One region of the Pelomicrobium sp. P1 genome, then DNA from elsewhere that is predicted to be linked to it. Evidence: riboswitches for the same ligand, from Rfam matches in the RefSeq annotation. Region 1 holds a riboswitch; the other holds the start of a gene.
What was found. Region 1 has a riboswitch for fluoride ahead of crcB (fluoride efflux transporter CrcB). Riboswitches for the same ligand answer to the same signal wherever they lie in the genome.
Positions count from the first base shown of each region.

Region 1 (11,703 bases):
CGCCACCATCGGCCGAGCCGAGAAAGGCGAAACCACGGACGCCAACTACATGGAGGTGCTGGTGGAGGTAAAACCGCAGAGTGAGTGGCCCGAAAAGCTGAGCATGCCGGAACTTTCCGACCGCATGCGCGACACCCTGGAGAAGGAAATTCCCACGGTGGTATTCTCCGCCACACAGCCTATCCAGATGCGGGTCGAAGAGCTGATCTCGGGCGTGCGCGCGACCCTGGCGCTGAAGGTCTACGGGCCCGAGCTGGCCATGCTTGACCGCCTGGCGGAACAAATAAAGCCGGTGCTGGAGTCTGTGCCCGGGATCGCCAACCTGTCGCTGGAAGCCAACAAGGGCAAACCGCAGGTGGTGGTGAAAGTGGACCGCGACCGAGCCGCGCGCTACGGCATCAACGCCGACGAGCTGCTGGAGGTGGTCCGCGCGGGCATAGGCGGCGAGGCGGTGAGCACGCTGATCGACGGCAACCGCCGCTTCGACATCGTGGTGCGGCTGGATGAGCCGTTCCGCAACAGCGTTCGTGCCATCGAAAGCGTCCCTGTGCGCACTGGCGAGGGTGCCCTGGTACCCCTATCGGCGCTCGCCACGGTGACCACCGACGAGGGTTACACCTTCGTCCGGCGCGAGCAGTTGAGCCGCTACGCAGTGTTGCAGATGGACGTTCGGGGACGCGACGTGGACGGCTTCGTCCGGGAGGCGCAAGCCAAGATCCTGGCCCAGGTCGATCTGCCGGAGGGCTACTGGATCCAGTGGGGTGGCGCCTTCGAGAACCAGCAGCGAGCGCTCGCTCGGTTGGCAGTCATCGTCCCGCTCACCATCGGGCTCATCTTCGTGCTGCTGTACACGGCGTTTAACTCGCTCACCTACGCGGCGCTCATCATCGCCAACGTGCCGTTTGCGGTGATCGGCGGGGTGTTCGGGCTCTTCGTGACCGGGCAGTACGTCTCGGTACCGTCGGCGATTGGGTTCATTGCGGTGTTCGGCGTGGCGATGCTCAACGGCATCGTGCTCGTCTCCTTATTCAACGAGCTGCGCCGCAGGGGCTATTCCGTGCGCGAAGCGGTACGCGAGGGTGCAGCACTGCGCCTGCGGCCGGTCCTGATGACCGCGTCGGTCGCGATCCTCGGCCTGATTCCGATGCTCCTTTCGCAAGGAGTCGGCGCGGAGACCCAGCGGCCGCTTGCCACGGTGGTGGTGGGTGGTCTCTTCACCTCCACCACCCTCACCCTGCTGATACTGCCGCTCGCCTACGAATGGGTCGAAACTTGGCGCGAGCGGCGGCAAGAGGCAATGACCAACGACAACGCCAACGGAGGACAGCCATGAAAGAGATCAAGGCCTTCGTTCACTTGAACCGGGTCGCCGATGTGATCCAGGCGCTGAGCGATGCGGGCTACCTCGGTTCGGGGGGCCCGGCCGCATGCCACAACCTCAACGTTTCCCATACCGAGAGCCTGCTGCGCGCGCTGGACTCCGCCGAACAGCGATATTCGATGGAACTGGCGCGGTCGGTCATCCGCGAGGCCAAGCTTGAGCTTCTGTGCAGGGACGACGACGCCTCGGCCATCGTTGATCTCATCGAAAAGTACGGGCGAACCGGGCAGCAGGAGGCGGGCTGGGTCCTGGTGAGCGCGGTGGAGCAAGCCGTGCGTATCAGCGGCGCGCGCGTTTAAGCCATCGCACCTTGCCCGCCTGGCATCGGGAAGGAGCGCCACACGCCCGGGGCGGTGTTCAACTGGCGCAATGGTCCGAGTGCAAGCACTGATGGTGATCGGCCAACACTTCGATCACGCGGCAATCGGCCACCTGGCCGCCGGCGCATTGGGCGATCATACGGTTCAGTTCCTCCCGGAGCGCAACCAGCCGCCCGATACGGCGCTCCACCTGCTCCAACTGCTCCCGCGCGATGCGGTCGGCAACAGTGCACGTTTGCTCGGGGTGATCGGCAAGCCGCAGCAGCTCGCGGATCGCCGGCAACGGGAATCCCAGCTCCCGGCTGTGGCGGATGAACAAAGTTCCCGGCCGGCGCCCGGGGGTCGAATGCCACACCAGAGGCTCGGCACGAGACTCCCGGATCCGCCAGAGGTCCGCGGACCGCAAAGCTGCGGTACCGACCGCTGCCAAATCGTAACGGCCGGAACAGGCGGCCACCCCGAGCCCGCACCCGGACGCACGTTCCGGGTCCAGGGGTTGGACTGCGCTGACGAAGTCCAGGCGTTGCAGGCCGCTGTCGGTCCGGTAGTCGGCGGCGCGGACCGGCTCGCCTTCGACGTGATCAACTGGCGCATGACCGTGGCGGAGAGCGCATCCCAGGTGCCGGATCGGGTCATCCTCGAGGCCGTTGCGCGGACCGGGATGCGCGCCGAGCGCCTGTCCCCTGGCGCACCACCGGCGGGCTTTGACACCCGACGCCACTCCGCACAGGCGTGGCTCACCGCATTGAGCGGGATCGCTACGGCGGCGGGCTTCGTGCTGGACATCTTGTGGGCGGGCGGGCTCCACGAGGCCTTGCGGCTGCCCGGCGGCCACGAGGCCAACGCAACGCCACTTCCGGTGATGGCCGCCTACGCGCTGGCGATCCTGCTTGGCGGACGCTACGTGATCGTCAAAGCGTGGCACGCCGCGAGGCAGCTGCGACCGGACATGAATCTGCTCATGACCATCGCCGTCGCTGGTGGGCGCGTCGCTGCTGGTGGTCGCCAACGCGCTGTGGCTCCTGTCGGCAACCGATGTGCCCACAACCGTGTCCTCGATCAACCCACCTGCAGCAGCCGCAGTGGAGCGAGGAAGCTCCTCATAGCCTGAGCCACCCGCGGCGGTGGATAGCGTGGGCGGCCATGCCGGCAACGAAAGCGAGCCCCACGTTCCACACCGCGAGCCCCGCCGTCACCAGGGTGATGAACCGCTCCCGCTTGTCGCGGCTGAATTCGCACGCCCCGAGGGCGAGCTGGGCGCCGGTGAGGAACAGGATCACGCCGAGGATCGGCTGCGGCAGCAGGCGGAACAGGGCCTCCACCGAGCCGCTGAAAAACAACCCGAGCACCGTGAGAAGGGCGCCGAGGATGATGAGGGCGCCGCCGGTGCGGGCGCCGAAGCGCACGTGCCCGGCCATTCCGCCCGCGCCGTGGCACATGGGCACACCGCCCACTGTAGCGCCGAACAGGTTGAGCACGCCGGTGGAAGTGGCCACCGTGCGCTCGGAGACCTTGCGGTCGGGGAACAGGCGGTTGTTCTCCTCGGTGATGGCAATGATGGCGTTGCCCAGGGTGAGGGGAACCTGAGGCAGCGCCAGGAACACGGCGCCGATCAGGAAGGCGTCCAGCGTCAGGCCGGAAAGGGCGAACGAGGGCAGTCGCAGCTCGAGCCGCGCCTCCACCAGGCTTCCGATAAGCTCCGGGCTCTGCACTGCGCCCGCGCCGAACCCGAACAGGAGCAGCGCGAACATGGCGGGAAACGTGCGGTTGGTGAGCAGCAGCACGGTCCCCGCCAGCCCGAAAGCGCTCAGGAGCCATCCCTTCGACATCCATTTGGCGCCCTGCAGCATGAAGCTCATGCCCAGGCCAAGAACAATCCCGACCACTACCGGCCGAGCCACCAGGCGCGCCACCCGGTCGGCGGCACCGGTAAGCCCGAGAGCGAGCCAGACGAGCCCCGTGACCAGGGATGCGCCGTACACCGCCGCGGGCGTAACGACGAAGGTCTGGGCCGCCTGGGCCGTGGCGATGGCCCCCACCGCCTTCATGGGCTGCACCGGGAACGGGGTGCGATAGTAGGCGCCGCACACCAGCATCGGAATCCCGAACCCGAGGAGTATTCCAAGAGGATCCATCTTCAGGACGCCGATGTAGGCGACGACGAAGGGGATCAGCGTCCCGAGATCCCCGAACGCCCCGGCCCATTCCAGGCGGTCGAAGCGGTTGCCCCGGACAGCTTCCGGCGCGGAGGCGGAGTCGGACTTCTCGATGGGTTTCATGCAGAGATTTTAACCGGCTCGTTCCCGAACCGCTCGAGGACGGTGCATCCGGTCAAACAGGGGAATCGCGGAAGGCGTCCCCGTTTCGGGCCGTCGGACGCCTGCCCCGGACCAGGAGGATCGTCAGGGCGAGGGCGCTGAAAGCGGCCCCCGCGATAAACGTGAACGAAGCTCCGAACCGGTCCCACAGCAGCCCCGCCAAAGCGCTGGCGAGGAGCATGGCGAGGCCGCTCATCAGATTGAAGAAGCCGTAGGCGGTGCCCCTCAATTCCGCCGGCGCGGCGTCGGCCACCATGGTCGCCAAGAGCCCCTGGGTGATGCCCATGTGCAAGCCCCACAAAGCGATGCCGGTCCCTACCCAGCCCCAGTGGTGGCTATACGCCAGCGAGAGGTCCGCGCCGATCAGGATGGAAAGCCCCAGTACCAGCAGTCGGGTGTGGCTCATCCGGTCGGAAAGCCTGCCGAAGGGATAGGCCGAAGCCGCATAGACCACGTTCATGCCGATCAGCACCAGGGGCGCGAGGGCCACGGGCAATCCTCCCTGCTGGGCGCGCAGGATGAGAAACGCCTCGGAAAAGCGCGCCAGGGTGAACACGGCGCCGATCGCCACCACCCACCAGTAGGCGGCCGACAGCCGGCGCAGGCTCTCCCGGCGGATCGGATGGACGATCCCCTGCCCCGCCTGCCGTTCCGGCTCCCGCACGCCGAAGAAGAGGAGCGCCACCGCCAGAAACCCGGGGATGACGGCCACCCAGAACACGGCCCGGAAATCGTTCGCCCACAGCAGCATCAACCCCATGGCGAGCAGGGGCCCGAGAAAGGCCCCCACCGTGTCGAGGGATTGGCGCAGACCAAAGGCCGCCCCGCGCACTTCGGGGGGCGCGATGTCCGCCACCAGCGCATCTCGCGGCGCTCCGCGGATGCCCTTGCCCACCCGGTCCATGAGCCGCGCGACGAGGACCAGGCCGGCGCTCGTCGCCAGGGCGAACAAGGGTTTGGAAAGCGCTCCCAACCCGTAGCCCAGGAGGGTCAGGGGCTTGCGCTTTCCCCAGTAGTCGGAAAGCGTCCCCGAGAACACCTTCACGATCAGGGCGGTCGCTTCCCCCAGCCCCTCGATCAGCCCGACCACGACGGCGCTGGCACCCACGGCCGTCACCAGGAAGACCGGCAGCAGGCTGTGGATCATCTCCGAGGAGATGTCCATGAGGAGGCTGACGAAGCCGAGCGCCCAGATGGCGGGCGGAATGCCAGGGCCGGCAGAGCTGGCAATGCTTCGAACGGGTGCAGCGGCTTTCATGGGTGGTTTTTCTTGTTGCGCAGATTCCATGGAGATCCCTGTTCCTTTATTTTATTTGGATTCCGTATCGGGCGCTTCTCCTCCCAAAGCCCGCAATGCCGCCGCGCGGACCGCATGGGCGGGATGCAATTCGAGCAAGCGCTCAAGCGCCCCCACTCCGGGGTGCCGGCCCTCTATCCGTGCCAGGCTCCGGACGATCTCTAACCCCTCAACCACGTCCACCGGATGGCGCAAGGCACAGTCCACCAGGGCCGAGGCCGCGTCCGGCTCGCCCTGCCAGCCGAGGGCGATGATCGCACGCATGCGCACCTCCGACAACGGGTGTCGTAAGGCGTGCAGGAGCCTCGCGCGGTAGTCCCTTTCCTTCAGTCGCTCTTGATCCTCTCCGCAGTGGGGACAGACCCGCGCTTCGGCCGGCATCAGAGCGAAGCATTCGAGGCAAAAACAGGGTTGTCGTTCCACGTGCTCCAGTCCAGTCTCCCGGCCTCTACGATCACGTGCGGCTGGCGAGAGGCGTCTTCCCCTCACCCCAAATAGAGGAAGTGTCCAAACCCACCGGCTCAGCCTCGCAAGGTGGCTACCAGTCGCTGAGGATAAAGAAGTAGATCCAAGGCGTCGCGAATATCCCGCACGATGACCTGCGCGCTCGTCAGGGTATCTCCCCAAGCGCCTTCCTGCTGCACAACAGCGATTGCCAGCGCTGCAGCCTTCAACATCAGATGATCGTTGCGGCCGTTGCCGATGCAGGCGCAACCGGCGCCGAGATGCTCCACGTAGACTCGTTTCGCTTCGGCCTGGCCCCGCTGCGGCAGGATCGACAATTGACACGGAAGCCCCGCCAGGCGTGCGCGGGCCGTGCCGAAGGTGTCGCCGGTCACCACGTGGATGCTGAGCGCAGCGGACAGCCGCTGCAGACGCTCGCGCACATCCGGCAAAAGCTCGCCGTCGAGGGCCAGCGTGCCGTTGTAATCCAAAACGAGATGCATGAGCTCTACCGTGGCGAAATCGGGGATGTCAACTCTCAACACAGCAAAAGTCTTTCCTCAGCGCACCACCAGGACGGCGCACTCCGCGTAGCTGATCACCCGGTGGGTAACCGAGCCCAGCCGCCACCGGTCGAACGCACCCCGGCCACGGTGACCAAGGACGATCAGATCCACGGCCTGCCGCCCGGCGTATTCGAGGATTTGTTGCGCCGGATGTCCGACCGCGATCTGCAGCGACGCCATGATCCCCTGTCGATCGATCTGCTGCTTGAGCTTATCGAGCAGGCTCTGATGGTAGTCGCGCGAATGCTCGATGACTGCTTCAGTTTCCACGTCCTCGCCGAATTCCGGCACTTGGGCGACCGTCAATACGCAGAGCTCGGCTTGATAGCGGCTCGCCAGCTCAGCCGCCATGGCGAACGCCTTGGTGGAAGGCTCGGAACCATCGTAGGCCAACAAGATTTTCTTGATCATGTTTTTGCCTCCAATTTTGCCTTCGTGCCAGCCACGGTTGTGTCCTCCTGGGAACTAACTTCCTTTTTCAGGTGCAGATGGTGATGCGGAAAGAAGAAGGCGTTGGCGATCAGGGTCGGGATCACAGCACTGCCGATGACCGCGGCCACCAAGGCCGAGTACTGCGCCTGGTCGATGATCTGGCGCGATAATCCGAACAGCGCCGAGATGGTGCCGAAGGTGAGCCCTGTCGACATAAGCAGCGTGGTGTAGGTCGCCTCCTTCCCCGGTGCACCGTAAGCCTTGGTTACCGGGAACACGCCGATAAACTTGGTCCCCATCTTCACGAACAGCAACAAAAGAAACGCTCCCGGGGCAGCCATCAGCGCTGGCAACGAGACGAAAGAGCCGGCACGAATAAAATAGAATGGGGTGAGCAAACCGAAAGTGAGCGTGCGCAGGCGCCGCACCAAGGCATGATCCCTGCCCACGGTGCCCGCCAACACCATGCCGATCAAGTAGGCGGGGAGCACTGCCTCGCTATCGGCCCAAACGGCGAGCGCTCCCATGCCGAACAAGAAGAAAAGCAGAAACTTCGCCTCCAGCTCCGAGGGCCGGTTGCCATAGCGCCGGAAAGCGAGTACCGTCTTGCCATAATCAGTCATGTTGAAGCCGAACTCCAGCATTACGGCATAGACCACGGCCACCGAGGTCGTGGACATGGCGATGCCGGCGAGCCAGCTTGCCCACGGATCCCAGCCCAGAAGCCATCGGGCGGCGGCAGCGCAGCCCAAAAAAGGGACAAAAAAGCTTGCTAGACCGACAGCGGCCGCCTCCTTCCATTTAAGCCTAAAGACCTCGGGATCGAGCTCTGCGCCCGCGAGAAAGGTGAGCACGATGGCTCCGGTACCGGAAAGGAACTTGATCCACGAGGCATCCGCCCCCAAGGCTGCGGTGCCAGCCGCGGCGCCGATGAAGAGCTGGGCGATGGTGCCTACTACGATTTCGGACAGGGCGGTCGCAACGCGCAGCCAGATGGAAAGAAGGCTCGCCGCGAGCGCCAACCCGAGCCACAAAGCCGCCAGCGTCCAGGTTTCGGTCATAGTCTCACTCCTTGCGGCTCCTCCGCCACAGACGGCGGATCGCCCTCGTCCGGGTTGAGCACGCCGAAGCGGGCCGGGATGTGGGCGTAGAAAACCCGAATTTTCTCCCGCTCGACCCGTTCCAGCAGCCGCCTGGCTTCCTCCGGCGTGACGATGAACTCCACCTCCACGGTAAGGGTGCCGGCCAGCTCGAAGAAGTGGTTCTCGTGCAGCACGTGGTGCCGCCCGAATCCGGCCATGGCGCGGAATGCCGAGCCGCCGCGGATGCCCATGCGGTTGGCCTGCTCCAGCAGCCATTCCCACAGGAGGGTGTGGCGGTGGCGTGCGTTCTCGTGCACGTAGAAGCGGAGAAAAGCGCCTTCCATGGTGTCCCCTTCCATCGAATCATGCGCTCGATATGAGCTGCACACTCAAAATTCCCAGCCCTGTGAGCAGCAGCGCGCCGAACAAGTGCAGGCCTATCGCTCCGAGCGCCCAGAGATATTCGCCGCGAGCGATCAGGGATACGATCTCGGCGGAAAAGGTGGAAAAAGTGCTCAAACCGCCCAGAAAACCGGTCATGGTCATGAGCCGCGTCTCCGGTGGCAGGCCCGGATGCTTATTGAAGAAGGCAACAGCCACGCCGATCAGGAAGCCGGCAAGCAGGTTGGCAGCCAAGGTGCCGAGAGGAAGGGTAGGAAAAACGGGGTTTAGTCGATGGCCCAGCCACCAGCGCAACATCGCCCCGAGAGTGGCGCCCAAGCTGATGGCGGCAAAGCCAGAGGTACCCATCGCGCTCCTTTCTTGTTGGGTTCTTGGTGAACCGGAGCGCTGGGCGCGGGCCGAAACGTCGGAGATTTCAGATGAGCCTACGCGTCCCGAACGCTCCCGGAAACAACCGTAGGCATCATCAGCCGGCCGGAGGTAGGCCAGGCGGTTAAGGGAGGAATGCCATCTCCTTAACATAAAGTATACGCTTGTAGTCGGTCCCGCAGCAACAGGGCCGCGGGCGTTTGCGCAGCCGCAGGTCGATCGTGATCCCGGATGCCTTCTCCTTCAGCCTGTGAGGCCGGGCACGACGATGAAATATGAGTTGAGTAGGTAGAGGCCGGAGGCGATCAGAATCACGCCTCCGGCGATTTCGAAGGCCTTCTGACGCGTGCGCAAGCCTTTCAGGCTCTCCAGCCACCCTACCGCCGCCGCGCTGAGAATAATCGGCACCACGCGGCCGAGGGCAAAGGCGAGGAGCAAGACGGTGCCGAACAGGGGCGAGCCGATCCCGGCGACGATGCCGAGCAGGATCACGAGGGCGGGCGTGCAGAAGGGGCAGATGGCCACGGAAAACGGCACGCCCAGCGAAAAAGCGCCCCACGCGGTCGCCGCGGGCCTGGCGCGCAGCCGGAGCGTGGGAAGCGGAAGTTTCAGCCAGCCGGGCCACGCGAGGCCCAGCACGATCAAGAGCGGTCCCAGCACCAGTCCCCACTCGCGACCCATGAGCCGCTGCAGGCCGTTTCCGCCGAGCCCCGCGCTCAACCCGAGCAGGGCATGGGTGATCACCATCCCGAGAACGAACATCCCGCCATAGAGAAACGCCCGACCGGGCGCATGAGCCTTGGTGACATACGCCAGCGACACCGGGATCGCCGCAAGCGCCACCGGGTTGAAGCTGAACAGGAACCCAATCACGAAGCCGGCGGCCAGCGAAGCGAGGCTAGCCTGCTCGAGCGTCTGGCGCAGCGACTCAACGTCCATCGCGTTCTCTCCGGGGACCGGCCCCATCCGCACCGGCCATGCGCTCGAGCCGCTCGCGCAACTCCCGCCCGAACCGCTGGGCGCTGGGCAGCACCGGGAAAACCAGCGCCCCGTCGATGGCGATCGCCGGCGGGCTGGTCACGCCCAGCTCCACCGCGTAGTCCATTTCCTCCAGAACGTCCACCTCCCGCCAGCTCACCTTGTCCCGGCCGAAACCCTCGGCGATGGACTTGAGCGTCTCGCGAGCCCGCGCACATTTGTCGCAGCCGGGCGTTGTAAAAACCTCCACCTTAATCATCGCGCTGGGAAGGTCAGGTCTTGCGTGAACGGTTCCGTTGTCCCTCGTTCGCCACGCTGCTTTCAAGCGCATCGAGAATCGGGCATTCGTCCAGCGGCCTGGCTCCACCGTCGCAGATGTCGATCAGGCCGCTGAGCGCCTGGGACATGGCCCTGAGCGCCTTGATCTTGCCCTCTACCTGCAGCTTCTTTTGAATCACAACGCTGCGCACGTCGTTGCAGCAGGCATCGTCGTGGGTCTTCAGCTCCAGCAGCTCGCGAATCTCGGCGAGGGAAAAGCCGCACTGCTGCGCGTGCCTGACAAACCCAAGCCGCCGTACCGCCTCCGGCGTATAAAGGCGATAACCCGCCGGGCTCTTGCGAACCGGCGCGAGCAGCCCTTCCTTTTCGTAGTAGCGGATCGTGTCGATGCCGACCTCGGCCCGGCTCGCCACCTGGCCAATGGTCAGCGTATCGTGCCTGCACAAGGATGACGCGCCCGACACCACCTCCGCATCAGGGCCCGGCTTTCCTGACCTCGACGGGCGTTGCGACCCTGTCGCCTTCTTGCGTGACATGCGCGATGCTCGCTTGCTTTCCGTATTGGTTAGACCTGCGTCATCCTTCAAAGGTCGGCGTACTCCCTGCGCTCGCGCCAGCCGAGTCCCGTCACGGCCCGAGCCGCCCATCAAGCACGGGCTCTGGTCCGAGCTTCCGGCAAGGGCCTCCGCGCGGGTGACCACGATCACGGCACGGCCGGGGGGATGTTCTACTGCGATCGAGAATCACCATGCAGGATTCACCGGCGATGAGCCGGCATGCAATAGCCCGCGTTTCCGCCCGGCCAGATCCCCTCAACGCCCGGGCCGCCATTTCTGGATCCTGCTATTGAGGAAATCCGCCACGAACACCGTTCCATCTTCGGCAACCGCCACCGCGATCGCATGCCGAAACTGTCCCGGGCCACTGCCCCGTTTGCCGAAGGTGGTCAGGAAGGTGCCGTCCGGCGCGAACTTCTGGACCCGGTCGTTGTAGAAGTCGGCGACGAACACGCCGCCGTCCGGCCCGACGGCGATGCCGGTCACGGTGGCGAACCAGCCGTTGAACGGCCCGTGGACGTTCATCGCGAAGGGACCGCCCCACTTGCGCAGGAAACGCCCGTCGGGCGCGAACGCCTGCACCCGGTCCGCGTAGCCGTCGGCGACGAAGAGCGTCCCGTCCGGCGCCAGCGCCACGTCGGTGGGATAGACAAACTCGCCCGCCCAAATTCCCGGCTTTCCGGTCGTTCCCCACTGGCGAATAAACGTGCCGTCGCCTTTGAGACGCTGGATCCGATGATTGTAGAAGTCCGCGACGAAGACGTCGCCGTTGCCGGCCACCGCGACGCCCCCGGGCGCGTTGAACTCGCCCGGCCCGCTTCCTGGCCGGCCGAACGCGCGCTTCGGCGTGCCGTCGAGGGCGAATACCTGGATGCGATCGTTGAAGTACTCGGGCACGTAGAGCTCGCCGTCGCGAACGTAGAGGTTCATGGGGCGACCCAGTTCGCCCGTGCCCTCGCCGGTGCGGCCGAACTGACGCTTGAAATTGCCATCGAAGTCGAACACCTGGATACGCCCGTTGCGGGAATCCGCCACGAACACCTCCCCGCCCGCCACGGCGATGCCCGTCGGATCGTCGAACTGGCCGGGACCGTCGCCTTTTTCGCCCCAGGCTTTGACGAACGCGTAGGCGGGCTCTTTGGCGGACGGGATGAAAGCGAAGCCGCCGAGCGCGGCAAGCGAGGCCAGGACGAGAATCGTCCATCCCGCGTACTTGCCGATTACGGCGAGCGTCATGCGCTCCCCACCGCGAGAGTCAGTAATTGAAGCGGAACCCGG
Region 1 is NZ_JBRBEM010000001.1:281,109-292,811, reverse strand. It holds gene ACUVYZ_RS01470 (efflux RND transporter permease subunit) at 1-1,333, shown strand, start outside; gene ACUVYZ_RS01465 (P-II family nitrogen regulator) at 1,330-1,680, shown strand; partial or broken gene ACUVYZ_RS01460 (MerR family DNA-binding protein) at 1,739-2,017, opposite strand; gene ACUVYZ_RS01455 (hypothetical protein) at 2,198-2,812, shown strand; gene ACUVYZ_RS01450 (putative sulfate/molybdate transporter) at 2,802-3,980, opposite strand; gene ACUVYZ_RS01445 (MFS transporter) at 4,033-5,277, opposite strand; gene ACUVYZ_RS01440 (HEAT repeat domain-containing protein) at 5,329-5,697, opposite strand; gene ACUVYZ_RS01435 (HAD family hydrolase) at 5,838-6,305, opposite strand; gene ACUVYZ_RS01430 (universal stress protein) at 6,321-6,737, opposite strand; gene ACUVYZ_RS01425 (cation:proton antiporter) at 6,734-7,819, opposite strand; gene ACUVYZ_RS01420 (DUF190 domain-containing protein) at 7,816-8,184, opposite strand; gene crcB (fluoride efflux transporter CrcB) at 8,204-8,590, opposite strand; fluoride riboswitch at 8,693-8,766, opposite strand; gene ACUVYZ_RS01410 (cytochrome c biogenesis CcdA family protein) at 8,855-9,550, opposite strand; gene ACUVYZ_RS01405 (glutaredoxin domain-containing protein) at 9,540-9,848, opposite strand; gene ACUVYZ_RS01400 (heavy metal-responsive transcriptional regulator) at 9,862-10,404, opposite strand; gene ACUVYZ_RS01395 (NHL repeat-containing protein) at 10,681-11,661, opposite strand; gene ACUVYZ_RS01390 (transporter) at 11,681-11,703, opposite strand, start outside.

Region 2 (11,703 bases), on a different contig from region 1:
GATCGCCTGCTCCACGCCGGGCATGCTCTCGAACATCTCTTCGGTGAGCTTGCGCTCGTCGCCGATGGCGCCGATCACCGTGCGCTCGGTGCCGCGGGAAATGTTCACGCCCAGCCCCGCCTCCCGGATCTTGCGCACCACCGCCTCGACCTGGGCGTCCGAGGCGTCGTTGCCCATGATGATGATCATCGGTCTGGTCCTTTCATCGCCGTAATTGCCGGAAGCGCCGGCAAGCCGCGCCCGCAGGTTCAGTCGCCGTAGGTCCGCTCCCGCCGCTCGCGCCGCTCCTGAGCCTCGATGGACAGGGTCGCCGTAGGGCGGGCGAGCAGCCGGGCGATGCCGATAGGCTCGCCTGTGTCTTCGCAATAGCCGTAGGAGCCGTCCTCGATGCGCTTCAGCGCCGCGTCGATCTTGTGCAGGAGCTTGCGCTCCCGGTCCCGGGTGCGCAGCTCCAGGGTGTATTCCTCTTCCAGCGTGGCCCGGTCCGAGACGTCGGCCACCGCCTCCACCTTCTTCAACTGGGCGCTGGTGGCGTCCGCGTTGGCGAGGAGCTCCTCCCGCATGGAGAGCAGCCGCTGGCGGAAAAAGGCGAGCTGCGCCGGGCTCATGTACTCTTCGGGGGGCGCGTTGAGCAGTTCCTGCTCGCTCAGCAACGCCGCCTGGGCGTTCCTGTTCGTCGATTTGCGGGTCATGACGCACCTCCTTTCGAGCCGCGGCGGCGCGCGGCCCTCGTGCATTCGTGGCGATTACGTGTCTGCGCCATGCGAGTCTCCTGTCGTCCGTGGCCATGGGCAGGGCTGGGCGAAATCCCCGGTTTCCCCTTGAGCACCCCATTATCCCCTAGCCGACGACCCCACGTCCTCCGCGATGCACAATCCCGTGAGTACGGTGACCGGTATCAGGGTTCGCTCCACGTCCGTTCTCCGAGGCTTAATGATGCAGGCCGTGCAGCAGGTGGATGACACCAGCGCCACCGCCAACGCCTCCCCCACGGCGAGGCCCGCCTCGATCGCCTCGGGCAGCAGATTGAGCAGCGCCGCGCCCAGCAGGATACCCACCGAAAAGCTCACCAGCCTGGGCACCCAGCGTTCCAGCACCGCGAACGTGAGGGACGCCACAACAACGCTCAACACCCCGCCCGCCGCGCCGTGGCGAGGACATAGCGATCAGGACCGTCCACGGCCTATGCCCCGGAACCGACCGGTCTCATTCCTGGCCTCGGGCGGCCTGGCAAACGGCGCACGATCGGCAGAAGGTGCGGTTTGCCAGATGGGCCGCCATCAACACCCCCGATCCCGCGACGGTCAAGAGGATTTCTCCCGTTTCCCCGAGGCTCGCTTCCCCGGCAAAGGTGGCGATGAGCACCGCCGCCAGGCCGCCCGCTCCCAGCGCTGGCACCGATCGACGCCGGTGGCGCAGGAACCCGGGAACAAAAGCGCCCATCGCCAGCAGCACCAGCACCCCGCCGAGGGCCTGATGCACCCATTCGCCGGCCCAGAGCTCAACGCCCGCCACCGGTGCGAGGGCCACCGCCAGGGGCGTGGCCAGGCAGTGGAGCAGGCACAGGGCGGAAGTCCAGAGGCCGGCCCGATCCCAGGCCGGATGATAGGCGCGGGCGATCATCCGCCCTCCCTCACCCGCTCCAGGGACTGGGCGACGCTGGGCGCCTCCCCGGCCGCCACGTCCTGTCGCCGGCGCCGGTGGAAGGCCGTGAGGGTCACATTGGCCCGAGCGAGGACCGCGATGCGCGCCACGTACTCGCCGAGCCTGACCCCCGGCAGCGCCCACAGGGCCACCTCTCCGGTCAGGGCGTCCAGGTACGCCCGCGCCCCGCAACAGCCCAGGGACAAGGCCGCCCGCCCCGTGTTGAGCGCCTGGGGCACCACGGAGCAGGCGGGCCGTCCCAGGGCGGGCGGCGCGCCCCCTTCCACTTGCTCCACCGCCTCGGCGATCACCAGCCCTTGCCCGGCCTGGGCGAAAATCAGCACCACGTCGGGGTCCAGGGGCGTTTCGGCAAGGGGTGCGTAGAGAACGCGCCGAGAAGGGCGCTGCGCCACCGGGACCCGGGCGACATCCTCCTCCCGCAGGTAATCCAGCTCGGCCATGATCTTGAGGGCCGCTTCCAGCTCGGTCCTCTGGGTCGGGGGCGCGTCTGCCAGGTTGTGGGTATAAACCCCCACTGCACAGAGGGCGTGATCCGCAGCCGAGGTCACAAAGGCGCCTTTCGCCCCCTCCTGCCAGAAAACGCAGCCGGCGGGCACAGAAGGCCCGGAGTAAACGCCCACACCCGCGGGCGGCTCCTGGACCAGGCACACGGCGACGGGGGAAAAGGCGAGCTTCAGCGATTGCTCCAGCGTGCGCGCCGCATCGCGGTAATCCATAAGCCTTCTCCTTGGCAGGACGATCCCTCTTCCGGTCGCGTTATGCAACCGGATTGCATAAACTTTTCTCAGAGCGCCGACAGGGCCGGCCCCCTCGCCGCCCGCCGGCGCAGTCGCCTTCACTGACCGCCGGCGCAGCCGGCGCAGAGCCCTCGGATCGTGAGCTCCACCGCCTGGGAGCGGTAGCCGGGGGGCAGCGCCAGGGCGTAAGCCGTGCTGGTGTTTTCCAGGCAGAACACCGCGCCGCAGCGGTTGCATTTGAAGTGGGCGTGCCCGTCGCGATCCGCCTGGGCCTTGTAGCGCCACACCCGGTCGTCGCCGACGATCCGGTGGGCGAGTTCCTGGCCCACCAGCCATTCCAGGACCCGGTACACCGTCACCCGGTCCACCCGCACGCGGCCTTTGAGCGCCTCCTGCACCTGGTGATGGGTCAAAGGCCGACCCGCGGCAAGCAGCACGCCCAGCACCCGCACGCGCGCCGACGTGGCCCGCTGCGCGCGTTTCAGGATCAACGCCTCGGCGGCGGACTCCCAGCGACCGGGCGGCGATGCGCCCGCCGCGGCGCGACGCAAACGGGTCTGAACCATGGCTTTACTATACTGCACGCAGCCATTTTTCGCAACGCAGTTGCATGCAATCCGAGGGCGCTAGTCCCGAAGCCGCGACTGCTCCGTTCGACCGGCCGATGGCCTAGGCTTTAAAATACCGCTTCGTCCCGCTCGGCATCGAAGCACCCCTGGATCCGCATGCATCCTCTTGATCTCACTCAGTGGCGGCACGAACACGTGTTCGACCACGGCAACCGGGCCGGCGAGCGCAATACTTGGCGGGTGGTGGCGTTGACCAGCGCCATGATGGCGATCGAGATCGCGGCCGGGTGGCTCTTCAACTCTATGGCTTTGCTGGCCGATGGCTGGCACATGAGCACCCACGCCGTCGCCCTCGGCGTCTCGGGGATGGCGTACGTCCTCGCCCGCCGGCTCGCGCACGATGCGCGTTTCGCCTTCGGCACGTGGAAAATCGAGGTGCTGGCCGCCTTCGCCAGCGCAGTCTTCTTAGCCGTGGTCGCCCTTTACGTGGCGGCGGAGTCGGCGACCCGACTCTTTCGACCGCTACCCATCGACTACGAGCAGGCCCTCCTCGTCGCCACCCTGGGGCTTGCGGTCAATCTCCTGTGCGCCTGGCTGCTGAGGGATCACCACCATCACCCGCATTCCGGCGACGATGCCTCCTATGACCCTCTCCACGCCCACGGGGACCGTCACCACGCCGATCTCAACCTGCGCTCGGCCTACCTCCACGTGGTCGCAGACGCGCTCACCTCGATACTCGCCATCGCCGCCCTGCTGGGCGGGCGGCTGGCGGGCTGGAACTGGCTCGATCCGGTCATGGGCATCGTCGGTGCGACGGTGATTGCGGCCTGGGCCTACGCACTGATCCGAGATTCGTCCAAGGTGCTCCTCGACCGGGAGATGGATCACCCCGTGGTCGAGCGGGTGCGCCGGCTCATCGAAGGCGACGGCGAGGCGACGATCTCAGACCTCCACGTGTGGCGCGTCGGCCGTACCCAGTACGCCTGCATCGTCTCGCTGGTGACCCACACGCCCAAGACACCGGACGAGTACCGCGAGCGGCTCAGGCATTGTCCCGAGCTGGGGCACGTATCGATCGAGGTCAATCCCTGTCCGCGCTGCCGCAAGCAGTCGTAGGCGGACGCGGTCGGCGTTGGCCTCAGTGGCGAAAGAACGCTGGCGCACAAGGTGGACTTCGCGGCAACGGGCATTTAGAATGCGCAGAGGAGATGGCATTCCTCCTTTAACCGCCCGCGTGGCTGATGATGCCTGCCTTGCAGATTGCCCGGATCCGGGGAAGGTGGGCGCGCAGGTGGTCAATTCCCGCTTTTCTCTCGCCTCCTTCTCCGTTCCAAGAAAAATGCTCCAGAAAGGAACGGAATGGCAATGTATTCGCTTCTTAGCGTGTTTCTCGGCGCAGGCTTGGGCGCATGCCTGCGCTGGTGGCTTGGCGTCGTCCTGAATCCGCTCTTCCCGGCCATTCCGCTCGGAACGCTCGCGGCAAACCTGCTGGGCGGCTACTTCGTGGGCATGGCGATCGCCTACTTTTCCTTCAAATCGGGCTTGCCTCCGGAGGCGCGCCTCTTCGTCATCACGGGCTTCCTGGGGGGGCTCACCACGTTTTCGACTTTTTCCGCCGAGGTCGTCACTCTGCTCGGACGAGGACAGCTTGCCTGGGCGCTCGCTGCGGCGGGCGGACATCTGCTGGGCTCGCTCGCCCTCACCGCCCTGGGGATCGGCACAGTGAAATGGCTCATACGAGGCTAGCAGGGCTTTGAGCGGGCCTCATCGACAGGAGACCGAAGCCATGGAAGGCGCTTTCCTCCGCTTCTACGTGCACGAGAACGCACGCCACCGCCACGCTCTTCTCTGGGAGTGGCTGCTGGAGCAAGCCAACCGGATGGGTATCCGCGGCGGCTCGGCGTTCCGGGCCATGGCAGGCTTCGGACGGCACCACGTGCTCTACGAAAACCACTTCTTCGAGCTGGCCGGAACCCTCACCGTGGAGGTGGAGTTCATCGTCACGCCCGAGGAAGCCAGGCGGCTGCTGGAGCTCGTCGAGCGGGAGAAGATCCGGGTCTTCTACGCCCATATCCCGGCGCGCTTCGGCGTGCTCAACCCGGACGCGGACGATCCGCCCGGCACGGCCGTGGATCCGGAGAACCCGTGAACACGTCGCACGCGCGCCCGCGGCGACCACGACCAACCCGTTGTCATGCCAAGCCCACCGCCCCAGGCTCGGGCTTTCTCTCGCGCATCGTGACGAACTCCTCGGCCAGCGTGGGGTGAATGCCGACGGTGGCGTCGAACTGGGCCTTGGTGGCGCCGACCTGGAGGGCCACCGCGAACCCCTGCACCACCTCCCCCGCCTCGGGCCCCACCATGTGCACCCCCAGCACCCGGTCGGTGGCGCCGTCCACCACCAGCTTCATGAAGGTGCGCTCCTCGCGCGGCGTGAGGCTGAGCTTGAGGGGCCGGAAGGCGGTCGTATAGACATCCACCCGGGAATAACGCTCCCGCGCTCGCGCTTCCGTAAGGCCCACCGCGCCCACGTTGGGATGGCTGAACACCGCGGTCGGCACGTTCTCGTAGTCCATGGGCTTGGGGCTTGCGCCGAAGCGGGTCTGGGCGAAGGCCATGGCCTCGTGGATCGCTACCGGCGTGAGTTTCAGCCGGTCGATGACGTCGCCCAGGGCATAGATGGAGGGCACCGAGCTGCGGAACGCCTCGTCCACCACGATGGCACCGTTTTCCGCGAGTTTCACCCCGGTCTCTTCCAGGCCGAAGCCGCGGCTCGAAGGCGCCCGCCCCGTGGCGAACATCACCAGATCGAAAGCTTCCTCCCTGCCGTCGCCAAAGCAGACCTCGCGACGGCCACCGGCGCCGGCCCTGAGGGCCAGCACCCGGGTGTTGAACAGGATGCGGACTCCCTTTTTCTCCATCTCGCCGGCGAGAAACTGACGCACCTCATCGTCGAAACCCCGCAGCAGGTGGGGGCCCCGGTAGGCGAGGGTGGTCTCGACCCCCAGGCCGTTAAAGATGGAGGCGAACTCCACCGCGATGTAGCCGCCTCCCACCACCAGCGCCCGCTTCGGCAGAGCCTCCAGGAAGAACGCCGCATCGGAGGTGATGCCGAGCTCCGCCCCCGGGATCGGCGGCACCACGGCGCGGGCGCCGGTGGCCACCAGGAGGTGGCCGGCGGTATAGTTCCTCTCCCCCACCCGGACCCGATGGGGACCCAGCACCCGGGCGCGGCCGCGCAGCAGCGTCACCCCGGACGCTTCCAGCAGCCGCTCGTAGACGCCGTTCAGCCGGGCGATCTCCCGATCTTTGTTTTGTCTGAGCTGCGTCCAGTCGAAGCGAAGGCGACCCGCCTTCCAGCCGAAGCCCTCCGCGTCCTCGAAGTCCTCGCGGAAGTGGGCGGCGTAGGAGAAGAGCTTCTTCGGTATGCATCCGACATTCACGCAGGTGCCGCCGAGGAAGCGTTCCTCGGCGATGGCCACCCGGGCGCCGTAGCCCGCCGCCACGCGGGCCGCCCGCACGCCGCCCGAGCCGGCACCGATGACGAACAAATCGTAGTCGAAGCGCGTCAATTCCGGTCTCCTCTTCGCCTTGGGGTCAACCGATTCTGCACAGCAGGCCCTTCAAATAAGCGCCTTCGGGAAAGTTGAGGGCCACCGGGTGGTCGGGGGCCGCTGCGTAGCGCTCCACGATGCACGCTTCCACCCCCGCGTCCAGGGCCGCGCCGGCCACGATCTTCTGGAACAGGGCCTCGTCCACCCCGCCCGAGCAGGAAAAGGTGGCGAGCAGTCCCCCCGGGGCGAGCAAGCGAAAGGCGAGCCAGTTGAGGTCCTTGTAGCCCCGGGCCGCCTGGGGCGCCTGGGCGGCCGTGGGGGCGAACTTGGGCGGATCCAGGACGATCAGGTCGAAACGGCGGCTCTCGTCCCGCAGCCGCCGCAGCGCCTGGAACATGTCCGCGTCCCACCACTCGCACCGTATTGCGTCCAAGCCGTTCAGCGCCACGTGCGCCTGCGCCTGCGCCAGCGCCTCCGCCGAGGAATCGATGGACAGCACCGTCTCGGCGCCGGCCGCGAGGGCCGCCACGGTGAAGGCGCCGGTATAGCAGAAGCCGTTCAGCACCCGGCGCCCGCTCGCATGGCGCGCGACCCGCACCCGATTGACCCGCTGGTCCAGGTAGAAGCCCGTCTTGTGGCCGCGGCGCACGTCCACCCGGTAGGCGAGCCCGTGCTCCCGGATGAGGACGGGCACCGGCGGCTCGCCGCCCCGCAGGGGGCCCACCCGGGGCGCGAGCCCCTCCAGGGCGCGGACCTCCCCGTCGGAGCGCTCGAACACCCGCGCCGCCCCCGTCAAGGCGACGAGCTGTTCGGCCAGGCACTCGCGCCACGCCTCCGCCCCGCAACTTCCGAGTTGCAGGACCAGGGTGTCCCCGTAGCGGTCCACCACCACCCCCGGCAGGCCGTCGGACTCGCCGTGCACGAGCCGCAAAGCGTTGGTTTCCTCCGCCGGCACGAGATCCCGGCGCAGGGCGAGGGCCGCAGAGAGCCGGCGGCGGAAAAAACCGGCGTCAATGGGCTCCTCCCGGTCGAAGGACCAGATCCGCAGCCGGATCTGGGACAAGGGGCTGAACGCTCCCCAGCCGAGAAAAGCGCCGTCGGCCGAGCGTATTTCCACCGTCTCCCCGGCGCCGGGGTTAGCTTCCACCCGCGCGATGGCCCCCGAGAACACCCAGGGATGGCGGCGCAGGAGAGATTTTTCCCGGCCGGGTTTCACGATCACCCGGCCCGCGGGGGTGCGTTCCACGGGGCTACACCTTGAGATAGTGATGGCGCAGGCCCATCCAGCGTTCCAGATGCCGGCGGGCGTGGTCGGGAAAGCGCTCCAGCATCTCCCTGGCCGCCTCCCGCGCCGCCTCCAGCAGATCCTGGTCCCGCTCCAGGTCGGCGAAGCGCAGCAGCGGCACGCCGCTCTGGCGCGCCCCCAGGAATTCCCCCGGCCCCCGTAGCCGCAGGTCGTGGCGGGCGATCTCGAAACCGTCGCTCACCTGATACATGACCCGCAGCCGCTCCCGAGCCGCCCCGGAGAGGGGCGTGCCGTACAGGAGGATGCACGCGCTCTTCTCCGCCCCCCGGCCTACCCGCCCCCGTAACTGGTGGAGCTGGGACAACCCCAGGCGCTCGGCATGGTCGATCACCATGAGGGAGGCGTTGGGCACGTCCACTCCCACCTCGATCACGGTAGTGGCCACGAGGAGCTGGATCTCACCCCGCTGAAAGGCCTCCATCACCCGCGCCTTGTCCTCGGGCTTGAGCCGCCCGTGGACCAGGCCCACCTTGAGCTCCGGGAAAGTGCTCTTCAGGCGCTCGAAGGTCTCCAGGGCGGTCTTCAACTGCAGCGCCTCCGACTCTTCGATCAGGGGGCATACCCAGTAGGCCTGTCGCCCCGCGAGGCAGTCGGCCCGCACCCGGGCGATCACTTCGTCGCGCCGGGTGTCCGCCACCAAGCGTGTGGCCACCGGGGCGCGCCCCGGCGGCAGCTCGGCGATCACCGACACGTCCAGGTCGGCGTAGTAGCTCATGGCCAGGGTCCGGGGGATGGGGGTGGCGCTCATCATGAGCTGGTGGGGGTGGTCGCCTTTCAAGCGCAGGGCCAGGCGCTGGTGCACCCCGAAGCGGTGCTGCTCGTCGATCACCGCGAGCCCCAGGCGCTGGAACCGCACTTCCTCCTGGAACAGGGCGTGGGTGCCCACCGCCACCAGGGCTTTCCCCTCGGCCACCTGCGCGAGGGTTTCGTCCCGCGCCCGCTTCTTCTGGCCGCCCGCGAGCCACACCACCTTCACTCCCAGCGGTTCCAGCCATTGGGCGAACTTGCGGTAGTGCTGTTCCGCCAGGATCTCGGTGGGGGCCATGACGGCGGTCTGGTGGCCGCTCTCCGCCGCTTGGAGCGCCGCCAGCGCGGCGACGATGGTCTTGCCGCTGCCCACGTCCCCCTGGAGGAGCCGCTGCATGGGGTGCGCCTCCCCCATGTCCCGGCTGATCTCGGCGAACGCAGTCTCCTGGGCCCGGGTGAGGCGAAAGGGCAGGGACTCGATCAGCCGCCGGGTCAGGGTGCCCCGGGCCGGAAGCCGGGGCGCGACCCGGGCGCGCCGCTCGCGGTAATGCAAGCGCATGGACAACTGCTGGGCCAGCAGCTCGTCGAACTTGATCCGCCGCCACGCCGGGTGGGTGCGCTCGGCGAGGGCCCCCTCGTCGGCGCCGGGGGGCGGGGCGTGGAGGAAACGCACGCTCGCTTCGAAGTCCGGGAGCCGGTGGGCCGCCTTGAGGGAAGGCGGCAGGGTGTCGGAGAAGGCCAACTCCGCCAGGCAGCGCCCGATCAGCCGCCGCAACACCGGTTGAGTCAGTCCCGCCGTGGTGGGGTAGACCGGGGTGAGGGTAGTGGGCAGGGGCTCGCCGGGAGCCACCACCCGCGCCCGCGGATGCACCATTTCCGGCGCGAGAAACCCGGACCGCAGCTCCCCATGCAGCCGCAGCCGCTTTCCCACCGCCAGGGCACGGACCTGGTTGGGATAGAAGTGGAGATAACGCACGGTGAGCTCGCCGCTGCCGTCGGAGACGCGCACCACCAATTGGCGCCGGGGCCGGTAGACGATCTCGTTACTCACCACCACCCCCTCCACCTGGACCGGCGCGCCGTCCCGGGCTTCGGCGATGGGGACAATGCGAGTCTCGTCCTCGTAGCGCAGGGGCAGGTGCAGCGCCAGGTCGAAGGGCGTCTGGATTCCCAGGCGGGCGAGCCGCCCGGCGATGGCTGGGCTGAGTTCCGCGAAGACGGGGTGAGAAGCGCCGGGCGCCGGCGTGGGCGCCGCGCCTTCACCGCCGTCCGGCGTCCCCGGTGGACCGGTGTCCATTCGAAGTCTGCCGGCTTCTGCCACCCCGCGCCTCACGGCGATAAACGCCGAGGACTTACGCCCCGAGCACCAGGATCGCCTCCATCTCCACCAGGGCGCCCCGGGGGAGCGCTGCTACGCCCACCGCGGCCCGGGCCGGATACGGCTCGCGGAAGTAGGTAGCCATGATCTCGTTCACCCGCCCGAAGTGGGCGAGGTCGGTGAGATAGACAGTGAGCTTCACCACCTGATCTAGGGTGCCGCCCGCCGCCTGGGCCACCGCCTGCAGGTTTCTGAACACCTGGTGGATCTGTCCGTCCGGCTCCGGGACCAGGGCCATGGTCTTGGGATCGAGCCCGATCTGGCCGGAAAGGTACACGGTCTCTCCGGCGCGGATCGCCTGGGAATAGGTGCCGATCGCCTTGGGGGCGTCTTCGGTAGAGACGGGAATGCGGCTCATGGCGGCTCCTAGCGAAGGGATGAGAGGCAACGGCCGTAATGGTAGGCCACCGCAGGGCTTTGGGGAACCTTAGCCACGGTACTGCTCGCCCCGATAGGGCCCTCTGCCCGCCACAATGGCGACGCGGGCGTATTGCCGCTATATTGCACCTTCATGTCCGGTACCCGCGAAGCCCAAAGCCATCCTGTGGCCTCCGCGGCGGCGGCTTATCATCGTCGGGTCGCAGCGCTGGCGGTGGCCGCCGTGGGCGTCGTCTACGGCGACATCGGCACCAGCCCCCTGTACACCATGCGGGAGGTCTTCAACGGCCTGCACCCGCTGCCCGTCAACCCTGCCAATGTGCTGGGCATCCTCTCGCTCATCTTCTGGTCGCTCATCATCGTCGTGACGCTCAAGTACGTGGTGCTCATGATGCGCATGGACAACCAGGGCGAGGGGGGCATCATGGCGCTGACCGCCCTCGTGGTGAAGGCCCTGGGGGACGAGCCTAGGCGCCGGCGGATCTTGGTGGCCCTGGGTCTGTTCGGCGCAGCCCTGTTTTACGGCGACGCCATGATCACCCCTGCCATCTCGGTGCTCTCGGCAGTGGAAGGGCTGGCGGTGGCCACTCCCCATCTGGACCCCGTGGTGGAGCCCGTGGCCGTGGCGGTGCTGGTAGTGCTCTTCATGCTTCAGCGCCGCGGCACAGCCGGCGTCGGTGTCCTGTTCGGCCCAGTGATGATGGTCTGGTTCGCCACGCTCGCCCTGCTGGGTCTGGCAAAAATCGTCCAGGTGCCGCAAGTGCTCAACGCCTTGAATCCCTGGTACGCGGTGGCGTTCTTCGCCGAGAACCGCTGGCAGGCCTACCTCGCGCTCGGCGCCGTGGTGTTGGCGATCACGGGGGCCGAAGCCCTCTACGCCGATATGGGCCATTTCGGCAAGCGCCCGATCCGCCTGGCGTGGGTCGGTTTCGTGCTCCCTGCGCTGCTGCTCAACTACTACGGCCAGGGCGCGCTGCTGCTCACCCAGGCCGAAGCGGCGCGCAACCCCTTTTACCTCCTCGCGCCCGGATGGGCGCTTTATCCCCTCGTGGCCCTCGCCACCGCCGCCACCGTGATCGCCTCCCAAGCCGTGATCTCCGGCGCCTTTTCCCTCACCCACCAGGCCATTCAGCTGGGGTATTGCCCCCGCCTGGAGGTAACCCATACTTCCGAGCGGGAAATGGGCCAGATCTACATGCCCTGGGTGAACTGGGCGCTGCTTGCCGCCGTGGTGGCGCTGGTGCTCGGGTTTCATTCCTCCAGCCACCTGGCGGCAGCCTACGGCATCGCCGTCACCGCCACCATGGCCATCGACTCCCTCCTGCTCTACGTGGTGCTGCGCCGCCTGTGGCGCTGGAGCCGCTGG
Region 2 is NZ_JBRBEM010000003.1:123,413-135,115, reverse strand. It holds gene aroF (3-deoxy-7-phosphoheptulonate synthase) at 1-189, opposite strand, end outside; gene dksA (RNA polymerase-binding protein DksA) at 249-692, opposite strand; gene ACUVYZ_RS04330 (hypothetical protein) at 834-1,133, opposite strand; gene ACUVYZ_RS04325 (MerC domain-containing protein) at 1,207-1,623, opposite strand; gene ACUVYZ_RS04320 (DUF169 domain-containing protein) at 1,620-2,381, opposite strand; gene ACUVYZ_RS04315 (Fur family transcriptional regulator) at 2,501-2,968, opposite strand; gene dmeF (CDF family Co(II)/Ni(II) efflux transporter DmeF) at 3,128-4,090, shown strand; fluoride riboswitch at 4,170-4,232, shown strand; gene crcB (fluoride efflux transporter CrcB) at 4,334-4,720, shown strand; gene ACUVYZ_RS04300 (DUF190 domain-containing protein) at 4,761-5,123, shown strand; gene gor (glutathione-disulfide reductase) at 5,167-6,546, opposite strand; gene ACUVYZ_RS04290 (class I SAM-dependent rRNA methyltransferase) at 6,572-7,774, opposite strand; gene recG (ATP-dependent DNA helicase RecG) at 7,779-9,878, opposite strand; gene ACUVYZ_RS04280 (RidA family protein) at 9,934-10,317, opposite strand; gene ACUVYZ_RS04275 (potassium transporter Kup) at 10,471-11,703, shown strand, end outside.
Region 2: it holds a riboswitch for fluoride, as region 1 does, so the genes downstream of both, crcB (fluoride efflux transporter CrcB) here and crcB (fluoride efflux transporter CrcB) in region 1, are expected to answer to the same signal.